Regions from separate parts of the Gordonia sp. CPCC 205515 genome, predicted to be linked through region 3. Evidence: predicted binding sites of a transcription regulator. Region 3 holds the regulator's gene; each other region holds the start of a gene.
The links. The regulator LexA, encoded in region 3, represses DNA repair genes until DNA is damaged. The targets are predictions, from matches to a motif close to CGAACANNTGTTCG.
Positions count from the first base shown of each region.

Region 1: AAFP30_RS24900 (DUF222 domain-containing protein) is a predicted target of LexA. The motif match lies at 1,439-1,452, and genes of this name have one in related genera.
Region 2: AAFP30_RS02375 (DUF222 domain-containing protein) is a predicted target of LexA. The motif match lies at 1,329-1,342, and genes of this name have one in related genera.

Region 1 covers NZ_JBCLVJ010000019.1:37,743-41,016, forward strand. Annotated here, with positions in the region: gene AAFP30_RS24890 (DUF5701 family protein) at 1-278, opposite strand, end outside; gene AAFP30_RS24895 (alpha/beta hydrolase) at 297-1,247, opposite strand; gene AAFP30_RS24900 (DUF222 domain-containing protein) at 1,476-3,044, shown strand; gene AAFP30_RS24905 (class I SAM-dependent methyltransferase) at 3,111-3,274, opposite strand, start outside.
Region 2 covers NZ_JBCLVJ010000002.1:444,875-448,148, reverse strand. Annotated here, with positions in the region: gene AAFP30_RS02385 (MFS transporter) at 1-660, opposite strand, end outside; gene AAFP30_RS02380 (DUF4334 domain-containing protein) at 753-1,232, opposite strand; gene AAFP30_RS02375 (DUF222 domain-containing protein) at 1,365-2,933, shown strand; gene AAFP30_RS02370 (lysophospholipid acyltransferase family protein) at 3,141-3,274, opposite strand, start outside.
Region 3 covers NZ_JBCLVJ010000021.1:63,806-67,079, forward strand. Annotated here, with positions in the region: gene AAFP30_RS26425 (phosphoenolpyruvate--protein phosphotransferase) at 1-1,289, shown strand, start outside; gene lexA (transcriptional repressor LexA) at 1,332-2,063, opposite strand; gene AAFP30_RS26435 (LysM peptidoglycan-binding domain-containing protein) at 2,296-2,871, shown strand; gene nrdR (transcriptional regulator NrdR) at 2,896-3,274, shown strand, end outside.

The sequences.
Region 1 (3,274 bases), on a different contig from region 3:
CCGGACAGCAGATAGAACGGAGCATCCGGCACATCGATGCCATCGATCGGCCCGAACTCGTCGAGGTCGGTCATGTCGACGACGACGAAGCCAGGCTTGCCATCGCGAGAGATCAACGGCGCCAACGACGATGGCGGTACGAGCTGGGGGTGCGGGACCAGGAGGGTGTCGTCGGGTGTCGTCGCCTGCGCGAGAACGCGCAGCCGATCGGCATCGATCTCGACACCCAGGTCGATCAGTCGGTCGGCTTGCGTACGAACGTCGGGAAGCGGGGTCATCGCGGAAAGACCTGTGCGTCAGCGCAACCCGAGCGACCCCATCAGGATCGGCCAGGAGGTCCGCAACTCGTCCTTCCAGTAACCCCACTTGTGCGTGCCGGTCGGTCGCATGGCGGTGGTGTACGGAATGCCGAGTGCCGACAGCCGCGAACTCATCTGTCCGGTGCAGAAGTACGTGCCCATCTCACCGAAGATACCCCGGAAGGTTTCGTCGAGCGGATCGTTGAGCAGGTCGTTGTACTTCCCGGGAGCGCCGTTGCCCGACGACATGTAGATTGTCTTGCCGCGCAACTTGTCTGCGATCAGATACGGATCGTGGGCGGCCCAGGCGGGATCGCCGATCGGACCCCACATGTTGTCGGCGTTGCCGCCGGCGCGGCTGACGTCCCACTGGGTGAGCAGCATGTTGGGCAGGCTGGAGACGTTCGCGCAGTCGCTGTAACCCGCGACACCGCGATACAGCTCCGGATGCCGAGCGGCCAGCGTCAGCGCCGCGACCCCGCCCATCGACGCGCCGGCGATCGCGTTGCGGCCGTTGCCGCCGAACTCGCCGTTGATGATCGGCGGCAGTTCGTTGGTCAGGAAGGTCTCGTACATGTACTTCTTGCCGATGCCCGGATCGACGGCCCGCCAGTCGGTGTAATAGCTGTGGGGGTCGCCGACCGGGGTGACGACGTTGAGCTTCTCGCTCGCGGCCAGTGACTTGACATCGGTCATCGCGTACCAGCCCGACTCCTGTGCGTGCGCCTCGGCGCCGTCAAGGAGGTACAGAGTCGGCCGCGGACCGTCGCCCGCCGGGTGTTGGATGTCGACGGTCACCGCGCGTCCCATCGCCGGCGACCAGACCTGCAGGCGTTCCCGACCGGGGATCGACGACTTCGACACCACGTATGGCTTCGACGGATCCGGGGCGGCTGTCGCGGTCGGCGCAGCGACCGTGCCGACACCCAGTACCGCCGCCACGGCCACCAACGCTCCCAGAGCATGGCGACGCCTTAGCGAAATCCGAATTTTAGTCACAACAGTCACTCCTGCCTCATGCGTACCGCCATTATGCGTGATCGGAGGTGGGTTCGACGAATCGCGAGACCGTATCGGGATCTCGTCGCCACGGAAGGATCATCCACCCTTGCCTCCGGTACCTGCGCGGCGTAGACTATCGAACATCAGTTCGAGCAGTCTGGGGGGTGAGGCTCGATGACCAGCAGCAATGAGAATGGCGACACCGGCGCGGAGATCGTCGGGCTCTACCGCGAACTCGACGACGTGCTGGACCGGATCATGGCCTCATCGACGTCGTCTGCTGGCTCTGACGTGGTGCTGGCGGTTGCCGAATCCCACGAACGCTCGGCCCGGCGGATGGCGTATGTCGGCCTGCGGCGGGTGATGGATTGCTCGGATCGCGGGGTACCAGAGCGTGAGGGTTACAGCCGGCTCACCGACTTCATGGTGCTGCACCTGCGGATCACCGACCCGGGTCGACGCCGCAAGCTGATGGCAGCGTTGTTGTCGATGTACTCGCTGACCGGGGACGTCCTGGACCCGAAGTTCCCGAACCTGGCGGCGGCGTTCGCCGAGGGGGCGATCGGCCCCGACCATGCATTGACGGTGATCAAGATTCTCGACAAGATCCCGGCCGCGGTGGAACCCGAGTTGCGGGACAAAGCCGAAGAAGTGATGGCCGGTTACGCCCGCGATCACGAACCCAAAGAACTCATTGTCCTGGGTGCCGAGTTGTTGGCTCACCTCGACCCCGACGGCACCCTGACCGACGACAAGGACCGAGCCCGCCGGCGCAGCCTGGAACTCTCGAAGCAGGACGCCCAGTTGATGAGCACCCTGGAAGGACACCTCGACCCGGTCACCCGAGCACTGCTGGATGTGGTGTTCGCGGCCTGGGCGGCTCCCGGCATGAACATGCCGGGCGATCCCGACTCGCCGAAAGGCAGCAGCGACGACATCGACATCGAGGTTCTGAAGAAGGCAGCCCAGCGGGACTACCGCACCCCCGCCCAACGCAATCACGATGCGCTGCACGCACTGTTGGATGCGGTCGTCAACGGCGGAGTCCTCGGGAGAAGCCATCGAGGCCTGCCGCCGCAGTTGATCATCTCCATCACCGACACCGCCCTGCGCGAACAGGCGGGGGTGGCGACCACCGCCAGCGGTGCCTTGTTGCCGATCTCGGAGGTGATCGAGTTGGCCGCCGAGGCGCAGCAGCACCTCGCAGTCTTCAAAGATCACAGTGCAGAACCGCTGTATCTGGGGCAGGCCAACAGGTTTGCGAACCAGGCACAGCGGTTCATGTTGTTCGCGCGGGACGGCGCGGTGTGTACCTGCCCGAATTGCACTCAGCCGTTCACTCATCTCGAAGCCCATCATGCGGAGAAGGATTGGGCGCAGGGCGGGTTCACCGACATCATCGATCTGGCCGGGGCGTGCGGCAAACACAATCGGATGGTCGGTGACAAGCCGGGGCAGTGGTCGACCCACATCATCAAAGACGGACCCGACGCCGGGCGTCCCGCGTGGGTGCGCAACGGCCGTGACGGACGCCGCGGGAAGCCGCAGGTCAACCGGAGCGGGATCGTCGGGGCGGAACTGGCACGCCGGTTGCGGGAACGGCACCGACCACCGGATAAGGAGAAGAACTCGCGGACAGTCGAATCCGCGCCCAGTACCGGACCGCCGGTGAGGCCCGAGGAACGACGACGCGTGCCGCGGTTGATTGCGGCGGGGTGGGCAGTCAACACTCTCCGGCAGTGACCACCCCCGTTCCCTGAGACCTCAGGGAACGGGGGCGGGGCTCCTCGCTGCTCAGGGGAGCGGGCGTCACACGACCGTCGCGGTCACCAGGAGGTACTCCCACTGCATCGTGCCGTCGGTGATGTGCTCGTCGGCGAGCTCGGCGATGGCGGCGTCGAGGGCCGCGGTCCGCGTCGAGTCGTCCGCGAGCCCTCGATAGGTCGCGACCATGGGTCCGTAGTGGGCCTTGA
Region 2 (3,274 bases), on a different contig from region 3:
CCAGCCCTGGGAGTGGGCCTCGAACAGTCCATAGGTCAGCGCGCCGAGTGCGACCATCACGGTCAACTGACCGAGGACGTCACCGCGACGCGGTGCGCTGCTGCGCGATTCGTCGATCCAGGCGACGCCGCACAGCATCAGCGCACCCAGCGGCACGTTGATGACGAAGATCGCGCGCCAGTCGATCGTCTGGGTGAGCACCCCACCCAGGAGTGGTCCCACCGCGAACGACGCCCCGATGGTCGCGCCGAAGGCGGCCAGCGCGGTGGTGCGTTGTGCGCGACCGGGAAAGGCGTGGGCCAGCAACGCGAGGGCGGTGGCGAACAGCAGCGCCGCCGCCAAGCCCTGGACGACGCGGGCGATGTTGAGCATCAACATGCCGTCCGACAGCGAGCAGATCGCCGATGCCACAGTGAAACCGATTGCACCGATGATGAATACGCGACGACGCCCAACGCGATCAGCCCAGGCGCCTGCGGTGAGCACCACCGTCGCCAACGCCAGGGTGTAGCCATCGATCACCCATTTGAGGGAGTTCAGGTCGGCGTCGAACTCCCGCGCCATCGACGGGAGTGCGGTGTTGACGACGGCGATGTCGAGCATGAGCATGGCCGTGGCGGTACACAGTACGGCGAGCGTGATCTTCTGAGATCGGGTCATGGCGGTGTCCTTCGTTCGAGTGGATTCGACGAAGGACACCGTCGCCCGGGCCGCTTGGATCGGCCTTGGTCAATCCTTGGTGCGCGTGCCTGTCACACGCGCTCGAGATAGAAGTAGAGATGCTGGCCGTCGACGACTCCCCCTGTGCCGTTCATGATGCCCATGACAGTGTTCTCGTCGACCCGCTTGAAGTGATCGATGACGGGCTGCCCGTCGTACACCATCGACGCGGTCACCTCGCCGCGGAACTCGATCGACCACAGGCTGGCCTCGCCCTTGCCGAGCTTCGTGTTGGAGAACAGGGTGCCCTCGGCGTCGCGGCAGATCAGCGGCTGCACGTCGGTGCGCGAGGTGAAGGTCTTGCCGTACCAGCCGGACTTCTCGAGCAACCCGTTGGCGGCGTGGCCGGTGACGAACTCGCCACCCTTCCAGGCACCGAACAGTTCCGCTGGTTTCAGGGTGGTCAGGCCTGCCCAGATGGCGTCGAGGTCGGCGTCGTCGACGAGGCCGTCGGCAGCGCGGAGTTCGGTAAAGCGCTGCTGGGCTTCGGTGCGCGTCAGCGAGATTGTCATGCGGAGAGCATACATATATGAGATATGTGACCAGATTTTCGCAACTGGCCTGCCGCGGGCGGCCCTTGCCACAGGTAGCCGAGCGGCGTAGACTATCGAACATCAGTTCGAGAACCTGGGGGGTGAGGCTCGATGACCAGCAGCAATGAGAGTGGCGACACCGGCGCGGAGATCGTCGGGCTCTACCGCGAACTCGACGACGTGCTGGATCGGATCGCGGCGTCGTCAACGACGTCCGCCTCGCGCGACGAGGTGCTGGCGGTTGCCGAATCCCATGAACGGTCCGCGCGGCGGATGGCCTACCTCGGGTTGCGGCGGGTGATGGATTGCTCGGACCGCGGGGTGACGGAACGCGAGGGGTTCAGTCGACTCACCGACTTCATGGTGCTGCACCTGCGGATCACCGATCCGGGTCGACGCCGCAAGTTGATGGCAGCGTTGTTGTCGATGTACTCGCTGACCGGGGACGTCCTGGACCCGAAGCTGCCGAACCTGGCGGCCGCATTCGCCGAGGGGGCGATCGGCCCCGACCATGCGTTGACGGTGATCAAGATTCTCGACAAGATCCCGGCCGGTGTCGAGCCCGAGTTGCGGGACAAGGCCGAACAGGTGATGGCCGGCTACGCCCGCGATCACGAACCCAAAGAACTCATCGTCCTGGGTGCCGAACTGTTGGCACACCTCGACCCCGACGGCACACTCGCCGATGACAAGGACCGGGCCCGACGGCGCAGCCTCGAGTTGTCCAAGCAGGATGCCGATTTGATGAGCAGTCTGGAAGGACGCCTCGACTCGGTCACCCGAGCGCTGTTGGATGTGGTGTTCGCGGCCTGGGCAGCTCCCGGAATGAACATGCCGAACGATCCCGACTCGCCGCAGGGCAGCAGCGACGACGTCGACATGGAGGTTCTGAAGAAGGCGGCCGAGCGGGACTACCGCACCCCCGCCCAACGCAATCACGATGCGCTGCACGCACTGCTGGATGCTGTCGTCAACGGCGGAGTCCTCGGGAAAAGTCATCGAGGCCTGCCGCCGCATCTGATCATCTCCATCACCGACACCGCGCTACGGGAACAGGCCGGGGTGGCCACCACCGCCAGCGGTGCGCTGCTGCCGATCTCGCAGGTGATCGAGTTGGCCGCCGACGCACAACAACACCTCGCAGTCTTCAAAGATCACAGTGCCGAGCCGTTGTATTTGGGTCAGGCCCACAGGTTTGCCAACCAGGCACAACGGTTCATGCTGTTCGCCCGGGACGGCGCGGTGTGTACCTGCCCGAACTGCACGCAGCCGTTCACTCATCTCGAAGCTCATCATGCGGAAAAGGATTGGGCGCAGGGCGGGTTCACCGATGTCATCGACTTGGCCGGGGCGTGCGGGAAACACAATCGGATGGTCGGGGATAATCCGGGTCAGTGGTCGACCCACATGATCAAGGACGGCCCCGATGCCGGTCGACCCGCGTGGGTGCGTAATGGGCGTGACGGACGCCGCGGGAAGCCGCAGGTCAACCGGAGCGGGATCGTCGGGGCGGAGTTGGCACGCCGATTGCGGGAACGGCACCGACCACCGGATAAGGAGAAGGACTCGCGCACAGTCGAATCCGCACCCAGTACCGGACCACCGGACAAACCGGAAGAACGACGACGGGTGCCGCGTTTGATTGCGTCAGGATGGGCGGTCAATCCGCTCGACCTGTAACCGTTCTCGCTCCCTGAGGAGGTCCGGAGCGCTAGCGGAGGACCGTCCCCTCCCGCTCCCTGAGGAGGTCCGGAGCGCTAGCGGAGGGCCGTCTCGAAGGGCCATGGACGGCCTCTCACCAGGCCCTTCGTGGCTCGTCGCTAACGCTCCTCACACCTCAGGGATCGGGGGGTCTTCACACCACAGGGATCCGGGGGTCTTCACACCTCAGGAAGCGAAGGGGTAAGAGGGCGCCAGCAACCGCTCACACCGGGCCGCGAGGACCCGGCGATCCGCCGTGGGCAACTGAAGTTCGTGGACGCGGACGTGCATCGTGAGGCCGCGGGTGCGCAGGACTCGGC
Region 3 (3,274 bases):
TCACCGACCTCAAGGACGTGCGCGATCGGATCGTCGCCGAGTTGCTGGGCGTTCCCGAACCAGGAGTACCCGAACCCGACGTCGCATCGGTGCTGCTGGCCGACGACCTCGCGCCCGCGGACACTGCGGGACTGGACCCGGCCTTGATCATCGCGCTGGTGACCCGGCTCGGCGGACCCACCAGCCATACCGCCATCATCGCCCGCCAGTTGGGTATCCCGTGTGTGGTCGCGGTATCCGGCCTCACCGATGTCCCGGTCGGCGCTCCGGTGCTGGTCGATGGCACGGCCGGCACCATCGAGGTGTCCCCGGACGAGGCGACCGCGGTCGCCGCAGTCGAACAGAGCCGTAAAGAGGCCGAGGCGGTCAAGTCGTGGACGGGACCCGGTCGAACCTCCGACGGTCATGAGGTGCTGGTGGTGGCCAACGTCGCCGACGGGGCGTCGGCCCGCACGGCGACGTCGTTCCCGGTGGAAGGTGTTGGCCTGTTCCGCACCGAGTTGGCGTTCCTCGATCGGCCGGACGAACCGTCGGTGGAGGAGCAGACGGCGCTCTACAAAGAGGTTCTCGACGCGTTCGACGGCCAGAAGGTGGTCATCCGGACCCTGGACGCCGGCTCGGACAAGCCGCTGAAGTTCGTCACGAAGCTCGACGAGCCGAATCCGTCACTCGGCGTGCGCGGCAACCGTATTGCCACCGACAACCCGCAGATCCGCGAACATCAGCTCGACGCCATCGCCGCCGCAGGCAAGGCCAGCGGCAACACGCCGTGGGTGATGGCACCGATGATCGCGACGCCGGCCGAAGCCGCCGAGTTCGCGGCGCAGGTCCGGGAGCGCGGCATGATCGCCGGCGTGATGGTCGAGGTCCCGGCCGCGGCCATCTTGGCCCCCGCGATCCTGGCCGAGGTCGACTTCGTCTCGATCGGCACCAACGATCTGACGCAGTACACGATGGCCGCCGACCGCATGTCGCCGGAGCTTGCCGGGCTCACCGACCCGTGGCAACCCGCGGCGCTGCACCTCATCCACAGTGTGGGGCAGGCGGGCGTCGCGGCAGGCAAATCGGTCGGTGTGTGCGGTGAGGCAGCTGCCGATCCGCTCCTCGCGTGCGTGTTGGTGGGCCTCGGCGTGAACTCGCTCTCGGCCGCGCCGGCCGCGTCCGCGGCCGTTGGTGCACGGCTGTCGGGCGTCACTCTCGACCAGTGCCGAAAAGCCGCCGAGGCCGTGCTGGCCACCACCGATCCGGTGGCCGCACGGGCCGCCGCCACCGCCGCGCTGGCGGACTGACCCCGGGGCCGGGAATGATGCGGCGGGTGCCGGGCCGGTGGCTCAGACCCGCCGCATCACCGTGACGACCTTGCCCAGGATCGCCGCGTCGTCGCCGGGGATCGGCTCGAACAGGGCGTTGTGTGGCATCAGCCAGATGTGCCCGTTCTTGCGCTTGAACGTCTTGACGGTGGCCTCGCCATCGATCATCGCGGCGACGATGTCGCCGTTGTCGGCGACGCTCTGCTGACGCACCACCACCCAATCCCCGTCGCAGATCGCCGCGTCGATCATCGACTCGCCGACCACCTTCAACAGGAACAGCGATCCCTCGCCGACCAATTCGCGGGGCAGCGGAAAGACGTCCTCCACTGCTTCTTCGGCGAGGATCGGGCCGCCTGCCGCAATCCGTCCGAGCACCGGCACGAACGCCGGGGTCGGCAAGGGCGTGCCGTCGGCCGCAGCGCTGCCACCCGGCGGGTTGTTGTGCTCGCCGTCGGAGATGTTCACCGCGCGCGGCCGATTGTGGTCGCGCTTGAGGAGACCTTTGCGCTCGAGTGTGCGCAGTTGATGGGCCACCGACGACGTCGAGGTGAGCCCCACCGCGTCGCCGATCTCGCGGATGCTCGGCGGGTACCCGCGCTCACGCACGGATTGCCGGATGTAGTCGAGCACTCCGCGCTGGCGCGGGGTCAGGGATGCCTCGGCGGTCTCCGGGTCCTGGGCGCCGGCCGCCGGGCCGGTGGTGGCCTGGCCGGTATGCCGGGCGTCGTGCCCGCCGGACTTGTTGCTCATCGGTGAGTCCTTCCTCTCGGTCGGGAACTGGTTCGGGTTGCGAAACGGCTGGTCGTTCGAGTGGTACAGCGCCGACAGTAGCCGAAGTCACCGACATGTTCAAACATGTGTTCGAGGTGTTTTGCGGTTTGTCGCGACTTTGTCGGAGGGGCGTGCTAAAACTCGAACATACGTTTTATCGATCACGTGTTCGACGTTCACGTGTTCGAACCGACACCCTCCGGAGGACACCATGAGCACCGCCACCATCACCCGCACCGCAGCCCCGACCAGCTCCGCAGCTCTTACCGGTACCGCCGCCCCGAAGGGTCGCGTGCGCGCCACCAGGGTCGGTGATCGCCCGGTGCGGGGAGTCGAACCCGCGTTCGGTCGTCCGGCAGACGGACGGCCGCTCGGCCCGCTGCCCGCGACGCCGCGGGTGCGGGGCAGCCGGTGCGCGGCCCCGGCGTCGAGTCTGCGCGCGTCACAGCAGGCGGGTGCGGTGGCAGAGCCCCGCCCGACCGTCGCCCGCCGGGTCTACGCCCGCCGCCGCGCCGCAGCCGTGGCCGTGCTGGTCGGCGTGGCGCTCGCCGGGCTGGTGTGGGTGGTCGCGATCGTCGGTTCCGGCTACGCCGCGTCGGTCGCGCCCGCACCCATCGGCACCGAGGTGGTGCACGTGCGGTCGGGCGATTCGCTGACGTCGATTGCCGAGCGGATCGCCCCCGACGTGCCGCGGCAGGCCGTCATCGACGAGATCGTGGCCCGCAACGACCTGTCCGGCGCCGGACTGCATGTGGGGCAGGCGCTGGTCGCGCCCGCGTACCGGTGACGCGTGGGCGGTATTCTCGGGGGCATGCGCTGCCCGTTTTGTAAGAACGAGGACACCAAGGTCATCGATTCACGCGTCGCCGATGAAGGCCAGGCGATCCGTCGCCGCCGGTCGTGTGCACAGTGCGGGCGCCGGTTCTCCACCGTCGAGAGCGCCGTCCTGTCGGTGGTGAAGCGCAATGGTGTCACCGAGCCGTTCAGCCGCGAGAAGGTGATGCGCGGCGTGCGTCGCGCCTGCCAGGGCCGTGCCGTCGAAGAGGACGCGCTGGCCAAACTCGCACAACAGGTGGAGGACACCGTCCGGCAGTCCGGGTCCGCGGAAATCCCCAGCAACGAGGTCGGGCTGGCGATCTTGCGTCCCCTGCGCGACCTCGACGAGGTCGCCTACCTCAGGTTCGCATCGG